Regions from separate parts of the Mycobacterium heckeshornense genome, predicted to be linked through region 2. Evidence: predicted binding sites of a transcription regulator. Region 2 holds the regulator's gene; the other holds the start of a gene.
What was found. Region 2 encodes LexA, which represses DNA repair genes until DNA is damaged. Its sites were predicted from a motif close to CGAACANNTGTTCG; they were not measured.
Positions count from the first base shown of each region.

Region 1: a site for LexA is predicted at 2,044-2,057, ahead of MHEC_RS19150 (error-prone DNA polymerase). Genes of this name have one in related genera too.

Region 1 is NZ_AP024237.1:3,970,588-3,977,982, forward strand. It holds gene MHEC_RS19150 (error-prone DNA polymerase) at 1-2,029, opposite strand, end outside; gene otsB (trehalose-phosphatase) at 2,138-3,313, shown strand; gene MHEC_RS19160 (serine hydrolase domain-containing protein) at 3,310-4,497, shown strand; gene MHEC_RS19165 (MaoC/PaaZ C-terminal domain-containing protein) at 4,665-5,543, opposite strand; gene MHEC_RS19170 (histidine phosphatase family protein) at 5,632-6,342, shown strand; gene MHEC_RS19175 (SDR family oxidoreductase) at 6,407-7,395, shown strand, end outside.
Region 2 is NZ_AP024237.1:3,294,853-3,302,247, reverse strand. It holds gene MHEC_RS15860 (acyl-CoA dehydrogenase family protein) at 1-93, shown strand, start outside; gene MHEC_RS15855 (TerC/Alx family metal homeostasis membrane protein) at 104-1,291, opposite strand; gene MHEC_RS15850 (sunset domain-containing protein) at 1,633-3,567, shown strand; gene lexA (transcriptional repressor LexA) at 3,583-4,278, opposite strand; gene MHEC_RS15840 (LysM peptidoglycan-binding domain-containing protein) at 4,498-4,983, shown strand; gene nrdR (transcriptional regulator NrdR) at 5,133-5,597, shown strand; gene MHEC_RS15830 (peroxynitrite isomerase) at 5,644-6,129, shown strand; gene MHEC_RS15825 (PhzF family phenazine biosynthesis protein) at 6,145-6,831, opposite strand; gene MHEC_RS15820 (alpha/beta fold hydrolase) at 6,865-7,395, opposite strand, start outside.

The DNA.
Region 1 (7,395 bases), 680 kb from region 2:
CGGGACGGATCAGCGCGACTTCGACCACCAGGTCGTAGAACACCCGCGGCCGCAGCCGTGGCAGGGTGGCCATCTGCGCGCGCGACTCCACCTGGAACACCCCGACGGAATCGGCACGTGCCAGCATCTCATAAACCGCCGGCTCGGAGAGATCGAGCTTGGCCAGGTCCACGTCGATGCCTTTGTGTTCGGCCACCAGGTCGATGGCGTAGTGCAGCGCGGAGAGCATGCCCAGCCCAAGCAGATCGAATTTCACCAAACCGATTGCCGCGCAGTCATCTTTGTCCCACTGCAACACGCTACGGTTTTGCATGCGCGCCCACTCCACCGGGCACACGTCGGCGATCGGGCGGTCGCAGATCACCATGCCGCCGGAGTGAATCCCCATGTGCCGCGGCAGGTTGGCGATCTGGGTGGCCAACTCGATCACCTGCTCGGGGATGCCTTCGATATCGGGGGAATCGGCGAGCCCGTCCCAGTGGCTGATCTGCTTGCTCCACGCGTCCTGCTGGCCCTGCGAAAAGCCCAGGGCACGGGCCATGTCGCGCACCGCGATCCGGCCACGGTAGGTGATCACGTTGGCGACCTGCGCGGCATAGTCCCGGCCGTATTTGTCGTAGACGTACTGGATGACCTTTTCGCGCTGGTCGGACTCGATGTCGATGTCGATGTCGGGCGGTCCGTCACGGGCGGGCGACAGAAAACGCTCGAACAGCAGCTCGTTGGCCACCGGATCAACGGCGGTAATACCCAGGGCGTAGCAGACCGCGGAGTTGGCCGCCGATCCCCTGCCCTGGCATAAGATGTTGTTTTCCCGGCAGAACCGGGTGATGTCGTAGACCACCAGGAAATAACCCGGAAACTTCAGCTGGGCAATGACATTCAGCTCGTGCTCGATCTGCGCGTAGGCCTGACGTGCTTTTTCCGGCGGCCCGTAGCGGTCCCGGGCGCCGGTGAGTGTCAGCTCGCGCAGCCAGCTGTCTTCGGTATGCCCGGCTGGAACGTCGAACGGCGGCAGCTGCGGAGCGATCAGCGCCAGCCCGAAAGCGCACTGCTCGCCGAGTTCCGCCGCGGCGGTCACCGCCTCGGGGCACCACGCGAACAGCCGGGCCACCTCTTCCCCGGAGCGCAGGTGTGAGCCGCCCCGCGGAGCCAGCCACCCGGCGGCCTCGTCCAGGGATTGGCGGGCCCGGATCGCGCCCATGGCCATCGCCAGCCGGGCACGCGACGGCGCAGCGAAATGCGCGCCGGTGGTGGCGACCACGCCGACACCGAACCTCCCGGCGAGCGCCGCCAGTGCGGCGTTGCGTTCGTCGTCGACGGGCTGGCCATGGTGGGTCAACTCGACGCTGACCCGCTCTGTCCCGAACCGGTCCACCAGGTCGGCCAGCGCCTTCGCCGCTGCTTCCGGCCCACCGTCGGAAAGCGCCTGGCGCACATGGCCTTTGCGGCAACCGGTCAAGATGTGCCAATGACCGCCCGCCGCGTCGGTCAGTGCATCGAAGTCGAAGCGCGGCTTGCCTTTCTCGCCGCCGGCCAGGTGCGCCGCGGCCAGCTGCCGTGACAATCGTCGATAGCCTTCCGGACCGCGGGCCAGCACCAGCAGGTGCGGGCCCGGCGGATCCGGCTCGTCGGTGCGGGCACCGGCCCCCAAGGACAGTTCGGCGCCGAACACGGTAGCCACGCCTAGTTCTGCGGCTGCTTCGGCGAATCGGACCGCGCCGTAGAGGCCGTTGTGATCGGTCAGCGCGATGGCGCGCAGATCCAGCCGCGCAGCCTCTTCGACCAGCTCCTCGGGTGTGCTGGCCCCGTCGAGGAAGCTGAACGCCGAATGCGTATGCAATTCGGCGTAGCCGACCGACGAACGCCCCGGCCGGGGCTCAGCAGGCGGCTGGTATCGCCCGCGCCGCCGCGACGACGGGGCGTCGTCGGCCGGCGCGGCGGCCACCGGCGCGCCGGCCCGGCGCGGCTTGCCGTCGAGCACCCGCTCCATCTCCGCCCAACTGGGCGGCCCGTTGCCCCAGCCCATGCCCGGCAGTATATCGAACTAATGTTCGAATAATAATGGCCGGGGCGATGCTGACCGCACCGGCGTGACTAGCGTGGCCAGCGAAGCGTTCACCACGGAAGGCGGTCAATGCCGGTCATCATCGACCCGCGTCGTCACGACGCAGTGCTGTTCGACCTCGACAATCTGGCGACCGACGCCATGGCGGCGCTGCGACGCCGGCTGGGCGACGTCGGCCTGCGCGCCGGCGACGTAGCCGGACCGCCCGAGGCCACCACGTTCGTCGACGCCGCCGACCGGCTGGGAGCGCGCCCGGGCCGGTGCGTGGTCGTCGCGGCGACCGGACCCGCTGTCGCGGCCGCCCGGGCCGGCGGATTCGCATTGGTGGTCGGCGTCGGTGCGGACGCCGACGAGTTGCGCCGCAACGGTGCCGACGCGGTGGTCACCGGGCTCGGCGAGGTCCGCGTGCGCGCCGGGGATAGGCGGATGTCGGAGCTGCCCGACGGGCTGCAGGCCTTGAGCGTGGTGGCCGCGCGGCCGCCAGTGGTGTTCTTCGATTTCGACGGAACCCTTTCAGACATTGTCGACAATCCCGACGCCGCCCAGCTGACGGCGGGTGCGGCCGAGGCACTGAGGTTGTTGACGGCGCAGTGCCCGGTTGCCGTGCTGTCCGGCCGTGACCTGGCCGATGTGCGCCAGCGGATCGGGCTGGCGGGCATCTGGTATGCGGGCAGTCATGGTTTCGAGCTGACCGCACCCGATGGCGAGCACCACCAAAACGACGAGGCGGCCACCGCGATCCCGGTGCTGCGGCGCGCGGCCGCCGAGCTTGGCGCGCAGCTTGACGATCTCTCCGGCGTCGTGGTGGAACACAAGCGATTCGGTGTCGCCGTGCACTACCGCAACGCAGCCCGCGACCGGGTCGGCGACGTGCTGGCCGCCGTGCGAGCCGCCGGCCGGCGCAACGCGCTTCGGGTGACGACCGGGCGTGAGGTCATCGAGCTACGCCCAGACGTGGACTGGGACAAAGGAAAGACGCTGCACTGGGTGCTCGGCCATATCCGTGAGGCGGCCCCCGGGCAGTTGTTGCCGATCTACCTGGGCGACGATATTACCGACGAAGACGCATTCGACGCGGTGCGCGGCGACGGAATCGCAATCGTGGTGCGCCACGGCGAGGACGGTGACCGTCCCACCGCAGCGCATTACGGGCTGGACAGCCCGCGACAGGTCGTGCAGTTCACCGAGCAGCTGGCCCGCCACATCCGCGCGAGTGCCGAAACATCAGATCAGGATCGGTCATGACCATCTCCCGGCACCTGGGTTCAGTGGTATGCCTTCTCGCCGTGGCCGCGCTGGCCTGCTCACCGAAAGGCAATGCACCCGCCGCCCCGTGGTGGGGCGCCTCCGCAAATCCGGCCAAGGCCCGGGCGGTGATGAGGATTGTCGGCGACACGATGGCACAGGCCCACCTCAAGGCGGCGATCGTCCGTGTCACCGTGGACGGCAAGGAAATCGTCACCCAGGCACTCGGCGAGTCGATGACCGGTGTGCCGGCCATGCCGAGCATGTTCTTCCGGAACGGCGCGGTAGCGACGTCCTACATCGCCACGCTGCTGCTCAAACTCGTCGACGACAAGAAGCTGAGTCTGGACGACAAACTGTCGACATGGCTGCCCGATATCCCCAACGCCGACCGGGTGACCCTGGGCCAGTTGGCCCGCATGACCTCCGGCTACCCGGACTACGCGAACGCTGACTTCAACGCGGCGATAGCCGCCGATCCGTTCCGGCAATGGACCCCTGAGCAACTGCTCGGCTACGCGGTCACCAAGCCGTTGCTCTACGAACCCGGTACCAACTGGAACTTCGCCCGCACCAACTACGTGCTGCTGGGACTGGCGCTGGAAAAAGCCACTGGTGAGGAGCTGCCGAAACTGTTGCGCGACAGGGTGCTCGGTCCGCTTGCCTTGGTCAACACCGCCAACTCATACACCCCCGACATCCCCGTTCCGACGCTGCACACATTCACCTCGGAACGCCGTAGGGCGCTTGGAATACCTTCCGGCACACCATTTTACGAAGATTCGACGTACTGGAACCCGTCCTGGACCATGGCGCGGGGCGCGGTGCAGACCACCAATATCTACGATCTGGAGGCCACCGCGGTCGGCATCGGCTCGGGCAAGCTGCTGTCGGCGCAGTCCTATAAGGCGATGGTCTCCCCAGCCCTGCGCGGTAAAGCGCCGGGCGACACCTACGGGCTCGGGATCGTGATCTCCGGGGATTGGCTGCTGCAAAATCCGATGTTCGCCGGGCAGGCAGCCGTCGAGGCCTACCTTCCGTCGCAAAAGATCGCGATCGCGGTCGCGGTGACCTACCGTCCTGACGCGTTCGACGCCCAGGGCCGCTACCGCAACGAAGCCGAGACCCTGTTCCGCAAGATCGGCGCCGAGATGGCCCCCAACGATGCCCCGCCCGTGAGGTAGTCAGGTCTTTTCGTCCTCGTCCCCGCGCGAGACGGCTCGACGGCGGCCCTACGGCGACCGCACCGCGCCGGACGTCGAGGTGGGGCGCTAAGGACGGTCGGTCTCCTGCCCGTCGCACCGGTGAGTGCGAACGCCATCGTCGCTGACCGCACACCACCGCGCCGAAATCAGCTCAGGTATTCCACCGCGCCGTCGTCGAGCACCACCCGCGCGGCCCCCTCCCCGGCGCCGTCGCCGCCACAAGCCTCGGTGCGGTACACGGCCTTGCCGGGTTCGGTGCGCCAGATCAAGGTGGTCAGCGTCTCACCGGGAAAGACCGGCGCGGTGAACCGCGCGGCGATCGAGGTGATCCTGGTGGCGTCGCCGCCGCCCAGCTCGGCGACCAGCGCGCGACCCGCCACGCCGTAGGTGCACAGCCCGTGCATGATCGGCTTGGGAAAGCCGGCCATCTCCCGGGCGAACCAGGGGTCGCTGTGCAGCGGGTTGCGGTCGCCGGAGAGCCGGTAGATCAACGGCAGATCCTCGCGCGTGGGCAACGAGATTCGCGCGTCCGGCTCGCGGTCGGGAACGTCCGGCGCGGCCGGGCGCTGACCCGGCTTTCCGCCGAAGCCCCCGGCCCCGCGGATGACCAGCGTGGTGAGCGTTTCGGCGACCAGTGTCCCGGTGTCGGGGTCGGTGCCGCGGCCGCGCAGGACGATGATCGCGTTCTTGCCCGGGCCCTTGTCCTGGATGTCGGCCACCTCGGAGACCACGGACAGCTTTCCCGCGGGTTGCAGCGGCTGATGCAGCCGGATGGTCTGCGAGCCGTGTAAGAGCATGGCCCAGTTGAATGTTCCGATCTTCGCCGCGGCGCCAAAGGCGGGACAACAGATCACCGCGTAGGTGGGCAGCACCTGCTGGGTGATGCCGTGACTGTTTTCCGTGGTGAACGACAGATCCTCGGTCCCAGCGCCGACACCCAGTGCATACAGCAAGGTGTCGCGGTCGGTCCACTCGAACAGCGTCGGCTCTGTCACCGCACCGATGGCATTGGGGTCGATCGCCATCACGGCCTCCTCTCGCTCACGTCCGCAGGGCCGAGGCCATTCCACCAAATCGTTCCCGCCGACCCCGCTGACAAGGCAGGCTATCGCCATGGCGAACCGCATCCGCACCGTCATCTGCAAGGCAGCGGCCGTACTCGTCGCGACCATGTCCGTCGGCGCCTGTTCCGGGGGAACAGCGCACGTGCGCACCATCACCTTGACCTTCGTCCGGCACGCACAGGCGGAGAACAATGCCAACAAGGTCATCGACACCACCGTGCCCGGCCCCGGCCTGAGCCACGACGGCCAGGACCAGGCCCAGCGGCTGGCCCACCAACTCGCCCGCAACGGCTACGACGGGGTCTACGCCTCCACCATGGCCCGAACGCAACAGACCGCCGCACCGTTGGCCGCGGAGCTGGGCAAGCAGGTGGAGGTCCTGCCCGGGCTGCGGGAGATCGACGCCGGCTGGTACGACGGCGAGCCGCAGTCAATGGCCGACTCGACTTATCTGCTGGCACCGAAGGACTGGCTCAACGGCGACCGCAAAGACGCCATCCCGGGCTCGATCGACGGCAACCGATTCAACAATGAGTTCGGCGCGGCGGTCCAGAAGATCTACGACAGCGGCAACAGCAAGCCGATCGCCTTCTCGCATGGCTACGCGATCATGGTGTGGACGTTGATGAATGCCAAGAACGGCCGCAACAGCCTGATGACCGAGCATCCGCTGCCCAACATCGGCAAGGTGGTGCTGACCGGCAGCCCGGCAACCGGCTGGACACTGGTCGATTGGGACGGCATCCGCCAGTTCAACTAAGAGCACTGACGATCCCGTCACACGGTGTTGACGTTGCCGGGCGCGACCGGCCACGATAGCTCGCATGCGATATGTCGTTACCGGCGGTACCGGGTTTATCGGGCGGCGGGTGGTGTCACGACTGCTGGACACCCGGCCGGACGCCGAGGTGTGGGTGCTGGTGCGCCGCCCGTCACTGAGCCGCTTCGAACACCTGGCCGCCGACTGGGGTGAGCGGGCAAAACCCCTCGTCGGCGACCTGATTGCGGCCAACCTGGACCTGACGGACCGCGCCGTGGCCGAGCTGGGAAACGTCGACCATGTGGTGCACTGCGCTGCCGTCTATGACATCAGCGCCGACGAGCCCGCGCAGCGGGCCGCCAATGTCGAGGGCACCCGGGCCGTGACCGAGCTGGCGCGCCGGCTCGACGCAACCTTGCATCACGTGTCGTCGATCGCGGTGGCCGGCGAGTTCCCTGGCGAGTACACCGAAGCCGATTTCGACGTCGGTCAGCGGCTGCCGACGCCCTATCACCAGACCAAGTTCGAGGCTGAGCTGCTGGTCCGCTCGACGAAGGGGCTGCGTTACCGCGTGTACCGCCCGGCGGTGGTGGTCGGCGACTCACGCACCGGGGAGATGGACAAGATCGACGGCCCCTACTATTTCTTTCCGGCGCTGGCGAAGCTTGCGGTGTTGCCGCGGTTTACCCCGATCATGTTGCCGGACACCGGGCGCACCAACATCGTGCCGGTCGACTACGTCGCCAACGCGCTGGTGGAATTAATGCACGCCGAGGGCCGCGACGGGCAGACATTCCATCTGACCGCACCGAAAACCGTTGGACTGCACGGGATTTACCGCGGCGTTGCCGAGGCGGCCGGGTTGCCGCCGCTGCGCGGGTCGCTGCCGCGCTCCGTCGCCACCCCGGTGCTCAAGGCCCGTGGTCGCGCCAAGGTGGTGCGCAACATGATGGCAGCGCAGTTGGGTATTCCCGCCGAGGTCCTCGACGTCGTCGACCTGAAACCCACCTTCATCTCCGACGAGACACGGAAGGTGTTGCGCGACAGCGGTAT
Region 2 (7,395 bases):
GCGCGGGCATACCTGGATGCCCGGGTGCAGACGATCTACGGCGGCACCACCGAGATCATGAAGGAGATCATCGGCCGCAGTCTTGGTGTCTAGTGTCGGGGCGCTAGCCCGGCTTGTGCGCGTCGTGGGCCTGATGAGCTTGGCGCAACAGCTCGACCAGGTCGCCTTCCTGGCTGATTAGGGCTTTGTATTTGCTTGGCAGCGCGCATATTCGGCGTTCCTCGTCAAGCAGCTGGGCGAAGATCTTCTCCCGTTCAACCGGATCCGCTTCGTAACGTTGGTCGAGGTATTCGGCCGCGTGGCGGCGGACGCGCGCGATAGCGTTTTGGGCCCGTCCTCGCATCGACAGCGACGACACGAGCGTTGTGATGAGCAGGATGAGGCTGATAACGGCCAACGACGCGGTGGTGCTCACTTGCGCCACCGAAACCGGCTTGCCGCCGTTGATGAACGCAATGTTGTTCTCTCGCAACGCCTGAAGCATCAGTTTCACGCCGATGAATGCAAGTATCAGCGCCAGCCCGTAGGACAGGTACACCAGCCGGTAGAGCAGCCCGTCGATCAGGAAATACAGCTGACGCAGGCCCAGCAGCGACAGGGAGGTGGCGGCAAATATCAGGTGCACGTTTCGGGAGAGGCCGAACAGCGCCGGCCCCGAGTCGAACGCGAACAGCAGGTCGGTGCCACCCAAAGCCGCCATCACCAGCAGCATCGGCGTCATCACCCGCCTGCCGTTCTCGACGATGAACAACCGGTCTCCGTCGTAGTTGTGCGAAGTGCGCAAGAACCGCTTGGCGACGCGGATGACCAAGGTATCTGCGGCCCGATGTTCGGCCGCCTCGGGTTTGGCAAGAAACACCGCCGTCACCAGCAAAACCAGCGCAAAGAGGTAAAAAGCCCAATCGAAAATCCTGACAAACGCGGCACCCAGGAGGATGAATCCGGTACGCGCGACGAGCGCGAAAACAATGCCGAACAACAACGCTTTTTGCTGGGCAACCCGAGGCACCACGAAGCTAGCCATGATCACCAGAAAAACGAGCAAATTATCAACCGATAACGCCTCGTTGCTGAGGTAACAGACGAAATACTCAATGCCCGCCGCGGCGCCGCCCACCATTACCACCACGCCGCCGAACACAATCGCCGCGCCGATGTAGGCCGCCGACCAGACAGCGGCATCGCGCACAGTGGGCACGTGCGACCTGCGGACGTGGAAGAAGTAGTCGAATACCGCCAAACCTACGACGACTGCGATGGTCAGGCCCCAGACCAATGCGGAAACGCCCATGTGGTGCTTAATTCCTCCCCGGCATGCGCGCACGGCCTTCGGCCTCGGATCGGGGCGCTTCCGCGACGTGGAGAACCAGCCTTGCGGAGTGAAGCCCCAATCCGGGACGGTAACGCAATCCGCGCGCGAGATGTACCGGCCACGCCCGCGACACCGGTACGGTGTGCATCATTTCGGCATCGGCTGGGTATCTCTTTCCGTAATGTCTGTACTGTGACTTCGCAATTGCGGTCGGGTGCTAAGAAGGCATTCTGGCGCGACCATGATGCGGACCCGCGTGAAGAGGAGTCCCCCAATCGGAGCGCGCGAGATCTAGCCAGAGCCGCGGCCGGGGCGGGCCGATGACAATGCGGCGAGGCGGGCTGGTGGGCCGTGCGGTGCTGACGCTGGCCGCCGCGGTAGTCCCCGTGGCGTTGGCGCCGCTTGCGTCGGCGTCCCCGGAAGGCGACGCCGACGCCGCGATCACCGCGGCATGGGAAGCCGGCGGTGGCGCCGAGTCGCGTCTTGGCCCGAAGCAGGGCCAGGTCTACGCCGTCGGCGACGGCTTCGTCCAGGACTTCGCCGGCGGCAAGATGTTCTTCACCCCCGCGACCGGGGCCAGATCGTTGTACGGGCCGATTCTGGACAAATACGAATCACTGGGCGGACCGGCCGGCAGCGATTTGGGGTTCCCGACCATGAGCGAAGTACCCGGCCTGGCCGGACCGGACACCTTGGTCAGCACATTCTCCGCGAGCGACAAGCCCGTGATGTTCTGGTCGGCCGCCCATGGCGCGTTCGTGGTGCGCGGGGCGATGAACGCCGCATGGGACAAGCTGGGCAGCTCGGCCGGGCCGCTGGGCGTACCGGTCAGCGACGAAACCTACGACGGCGAAATCGCCACCCAGTCGTTCAGTGGCGGACGCGTGTCATGGAACCGGCTGACGAAGGTGTTCGCCACGGTTCCGCCGGAGTTGGCGCAACAACTGGCGGGCCTTCAGGTGCCCATCGATCCCACGGCGGCGATCAACACGGCCTGGCGCGCGGCCGGCGGAGCGTCAGGTCCGCTGGGCGCCAAGGTGGGCGGGCAATACCCGGTGGGCGGCAACGGGTTAGCCCAGAACTTCGTGGGCGGGAAGGTGTTTTTCAGCCCGGCCACCGGGGCCAACGCCGTGGCGGGCGACATCCTGGCGAAATACGAGTCACTCGGTGGGCCAGTCGGCAGCGACCTGGGCTTGCCGACGGCAAACGAAACCGATGGCGGCATCACACCGGCCAGTCGCCTCAGCACTTTTTCCGCCGCGGACAAGCCGGTGATTTTCTGGACACCCGCCCACGGTGCCTTCGTCGTGCGAGGCCCGTTGAGAGCCGCGTGGGACAAGCTCGGCGGTGCGAAAGGCAAGCTCGGCGTGCCGGTCGCTGATCAGACGGTGAACGGCGATGTGGTGTCGCAGAAATTCGCCGGCGGCACGATCTCCTGGAACCGCACCGCGAACACCTATGCCGCCGAGCCGCCGGGCCTGGCATCGTCGCTGTCAGGTTTGCAGGTGCCGGGCCAAGCCCCACAGAGCCGGCCCGCCACGCCCGCTGGCGGAAATACCACCCGGCGTTGGTGGTGGCTTCTGGCGGCTGCGCCGGTGCTGCCCGTGGTGGGTCTGCTGGTATGGGCGACAGTGTGGGCACGCCGGCGCCGGGTCGCCGCGCGGCGTGACACCACCCGGGAAGCGCCCGGCGATGAGGCACCCACCAGCTGCGCATCCGGGCCGACCGCCGGCGACGAGTGGGCGGTCGATGCCGCACGTGACCGCGGTGCGTCACCGTTCGCCCGGGCGTACCCGCAGATGCCGGGTCAGACTTGGCCGATGGCCGCACCGGATCAGGCTGCGCCGGCGACGGATCGGATGCCCGCTGCGGGATACACAACCGCGGGACCGGCCGACACCGGGCCCGCGGGCAGCGCTCCCGCGCGCTTCGACGATGAAATCGGTGTGGACGACCCCGACGCGGTCGACACCGCCCCGACCCGCATTCCCGCGGAAGCCCACGTGCGGACGACTGGACGGCATGCGGCCGCCGAAACCGACGAAGACGCCGACGCGCGGACGGCGGCCAAGCCTATGATCCACCTTCCGCTGGAGGATCCGCGTGAGGCACCGCAGGGATATCCCGTCAAGGGCAATGCCCGCTTCGGCCTGTATTACACGCCCGACAGCGCGCTCTACGACGACGCCTTTGCCGAAATCTGGTTCGCCAGCGAAGAAGTCGCACGCGCCAACGGCTTCATCAAGGCCAGCTAGTGGGGCCGGGACGGGTTAGATTTTGCGGATGACGGTGACGACCTTGCCCAGGATCGCGGCGTCGTTGCCGGGGATCGGGTCGAACGCCGGGTTGTGCGGCATCAGCCAGACCTGACCGCCGGTGCGTTTGAACGTCTTGACGGTGGCTTCACCGTCGATCATGGCTGCGACGATGTCGCCGTTATCGGCCACGTTTTGCTGCCGCACCACCACCCAGTCGCCGTCGCAGATCGCGGCGTCGACCATCGAGTCGCCGACGACCCGCAGCAAGAACAATGCACCCTCACCGACGAGCTCACGTGGCAACGGAAAAACGTCTTCGACCGCTTCCTCGGCGAGGATCGGCCCACCCGCCGCGATGCGGCCCAGCACCGGGACGAACGTGGGCTCAGGCAAGGCGTCCGAGCCGGAGACGTCGGTGAGAACAGGCGCTGCGGTGTCATCGGCTCCGCGGACGTCCACTGCGCGCGGGCGGTTCGGGTCGCGTCGCAGGTAGCCTTTGCGCTCGAGGGTGCGCAACTGATGAGCCACCGACGATGTCGAGGTAAGCCCCACCGCGTCACCGATCTCGCGGATGCTCGGCGGATATCCACGGCTGGTGACCGAGGCGCGGATGACGTCCAGGATGGTGCGCTGCCGCTCGGTCAGCGCTGAATCCGCAGCTCGCGGGCGGCGGCCGATGCCGGCGGGGGTGTCGGTGCTATCGCTCATAGCTCCTCAATGTAGCCCCATGTCGACCGATCCTCAAACATTTGTTCGACATGTGTCGCGTGGTGTCGCCCCTGCGGGTGGATCACCCCGGAACGGCTCGGGATGGGGTGTCGGTGCCATCGCCTACAGTTCAATCGCTCGGCAACAATTCGATCACGCGTTCGGATATGTGCATCGAATCGAACGCACGATCGAATATAGTCGAACATGCGATCGACCATGACGGGATGGGAGGACCACATGACGCTCATTGAGGCAACGCGATCGGCCGTCGGGTATCCGGGACGCCCAACGCCGACGGGCTGCCCGCACGCGTGGCGACGGCCTGGGCCGGCCCGCCCGCGGGTTGCTCCGCCGCGTTACCGCGGCACCGGTGTCTGGATGTCCACGGCGCCACATCACCGGCGTCCGATCAGGCCCGCCACTACGGTGGGCCTCGCCTTGCTGGCGGCAATGATCACCCTCTGGTTGGGGGTGGTCGCACACTTCGGCGAGGCGGTCGATGGTGCGGCCGGTAAGGCCGGGCCGATGCCGGCTCGGCTCGCCGTGGTGCGGGTTGATGCCGGCGAGACCCTGCCGCACCTGGCCGCCCGCGTGGCGCCCGACGCTCCGGTCGGTCAGGTCATCCAGCGCATCCGTGAGCTGAACGACCTGCAGTCGCCGACGCTGACGGCGGGCCAAACGCTGATCGCCCCGGTCGGCTGACGCGCCCGATGCAGCGCGAAACCAGCGCTGGCCCAACCGGGGTCGGTGGTGGTGAAAACCTGCCGAGCAAGGCGGTCGTGGCCCTTGCGCGGAGCTCACAGGTACTCTCGAAGTCGTCTGAGGTCTGTCGGCAGGACGAAGGAGCGGTCATGCACTGTCCGTTCTGCCGCCATCCTGATTCCCGGGTGGTCGACTCCCGAGAGACCGACGAAGGCCAGGCGATTCGGCGGCGCAGGTCGTGCCCGGAATGTGGCCGGCGCTTCACCACCGTTGAGACAGCGGTGTTGGCCGTCGTCAAACGCAGCGGCGTGACTGAACCGTTCAGCCGGGAGAAGGTCATCAGCGGTGTGCGCCGGGCATGTCAGGGCCGCCAGGTCGACGACGATGCGCTGAACCTGTTGGCCCAGCAAGTCGAAGACACCGTGCGCGCGAAGGGGTCGCCTGAAGTCCCGAGTCATGAAGTCGGGCTGGCGATCCTCGGCCCGCTGCGCGAACTCGACGAGGTGGCCTATTTGCGGTTCGCCTCGGTCTACCGGTCGTTTTCCTCGGCCGACGACTTCGAACGGGAGATCGAGGCGCTGCGGGCACACCGCAAGGTCTCCGCGCCGAAGTGAGCGGGCGCGGGGAATGCGCCCGACACATCGTCGTTAGGCTTGCGGTATGCCTGCTGAGCTGCATCCCGACCTCGAAGCGTTAGCACCACTGCTGGGCACCTGGGCGGGCCGCGGTTCGGGCAAGTATCCGACAATCGAACCCTTCGAATACCTCGAAGAAGTGGTGTTCTCCCATGTCGGCAAGCCTTTTCTGAGCTACGGGCAAAAGACCAAAGCGCTCGCCGATGGCGCGCCGCTTCATGCCGAAACCGGATACCTTCGCGTTCCGCAACCGGGCCGGGTCGAGCTGGTTTTGGCCCATCCCAGTGGCATCACCGAAATCGAGGTGGGCACGTACTCCACGATCGGCGACGTCATCGACATCGAGTTGGCCTCGTCGGCGATCGGGCTGACGCCGACTGCCAAAGAGGTGACTGCACTGGGCCGGCATTTTCGCATCAAAGCCGACGAGTTGCGGTATTCGGTGCGCATGGGTGCCGTTGGACAGCCGCTGCAAGACCACCTGAGCGCGGTGTTGCACCGCACCGGATGACCGGCTTGGGTGCCTTCACACCACGTGCATCACACCGTCGCTGACCACGCGACCGGCAACGCGGACCCAGCCTTCCGGATTCCAGGTGGTCTGAATTACCGAACCTTTGCCCTGGGTGATCGTGAGGTCGCGACTTAGGTAGTCGGTGATCCGGACAGCCGCGGCCCCGGTCGCTTCGTCTTCGGGCACACCGATATTGCCGGCGAACATCCGCGCACGCACCAGCCCCGCGGACTGGTCGGTCCAGGTCCACAGGTAGTGCTGGATGTCGTCGGGATAGTCCGCCGGGCTGGCGGCGAAAAGCTCGTCAAGCGAATCCAGATCGTGGATCGCGAACTCTGGAGCCCATTCCGAGCGTGCGCTGATGGCGGTGAGTTCGCCGACGTAGCTCACTTGTACGATGCCGGCCGGCACCTGCAAAGTGCGAATCGGCATAGCCTGTTCACGAAGCCACCACGACGCTCCCACGGTGGGGTGGCCGGCGAACGGAAGTTCGGTCAGCGGCGTGTAGATGCGGGCGTGCGCGGTGGTCGAACCCGGTGTCGGTGGATCAACGAAAATCGTTTCGCTGTAACCCAATTGACGCGCCAGGCTTTGCCGCCGCTGGGGTTCCACAGTGCGGGCATCGATGACGGCGAGCGGGTTTCCGAAGTTGCCGTGCGGGTCGGTGAAAACACGCAGCACCGTGACATCGATCGCCATGGGCTGACTGTACGATGCGGTGCCCGCAGGCGATCAGGTGGCGCTGCGTTCGTCGGCGCCCATGGCGTTGAGTACAGCCACGCGGGTGTCGACCGGGCCGGATACGGTGCGTTCGCCGCCACCGGTGCGCAACAGTTCGCGCAGCATGTTCTGGTCGTATTCGGCCGGCTCGGTGGTGTCGATGAAGCGCTCGACCACCTCGATAAACCGGTTGGGATCGTCGTGGAAGGGAAAGTGCCCGGAATTTTCGAAAATCTCCAGCCGTGAGCCGGGCATCGCGGCGTGCGCCATCCAAGCGTGGCTGACCGGGACGACCACGTCGTCTGTTCCCCAAATCAGTTGTACTGGAACAGATTTCGTCAGATAACAGCGATCGAGCATGGTTACCATCTGGCCGCGCCAGTCCACCACTGCCCGCAACGTGCGGGTGAAAGCCGACGACGCCTTGGGCTCAGGCAAGTCGGCCAGGATCCGCAGCACATCCGGCAGGTCGCGGCCCAGGGCCGTCGAACCGAACAGCCTGCCCGCTGCGCGCCCGGCGATCTGCAACGACGGCAGCACCAA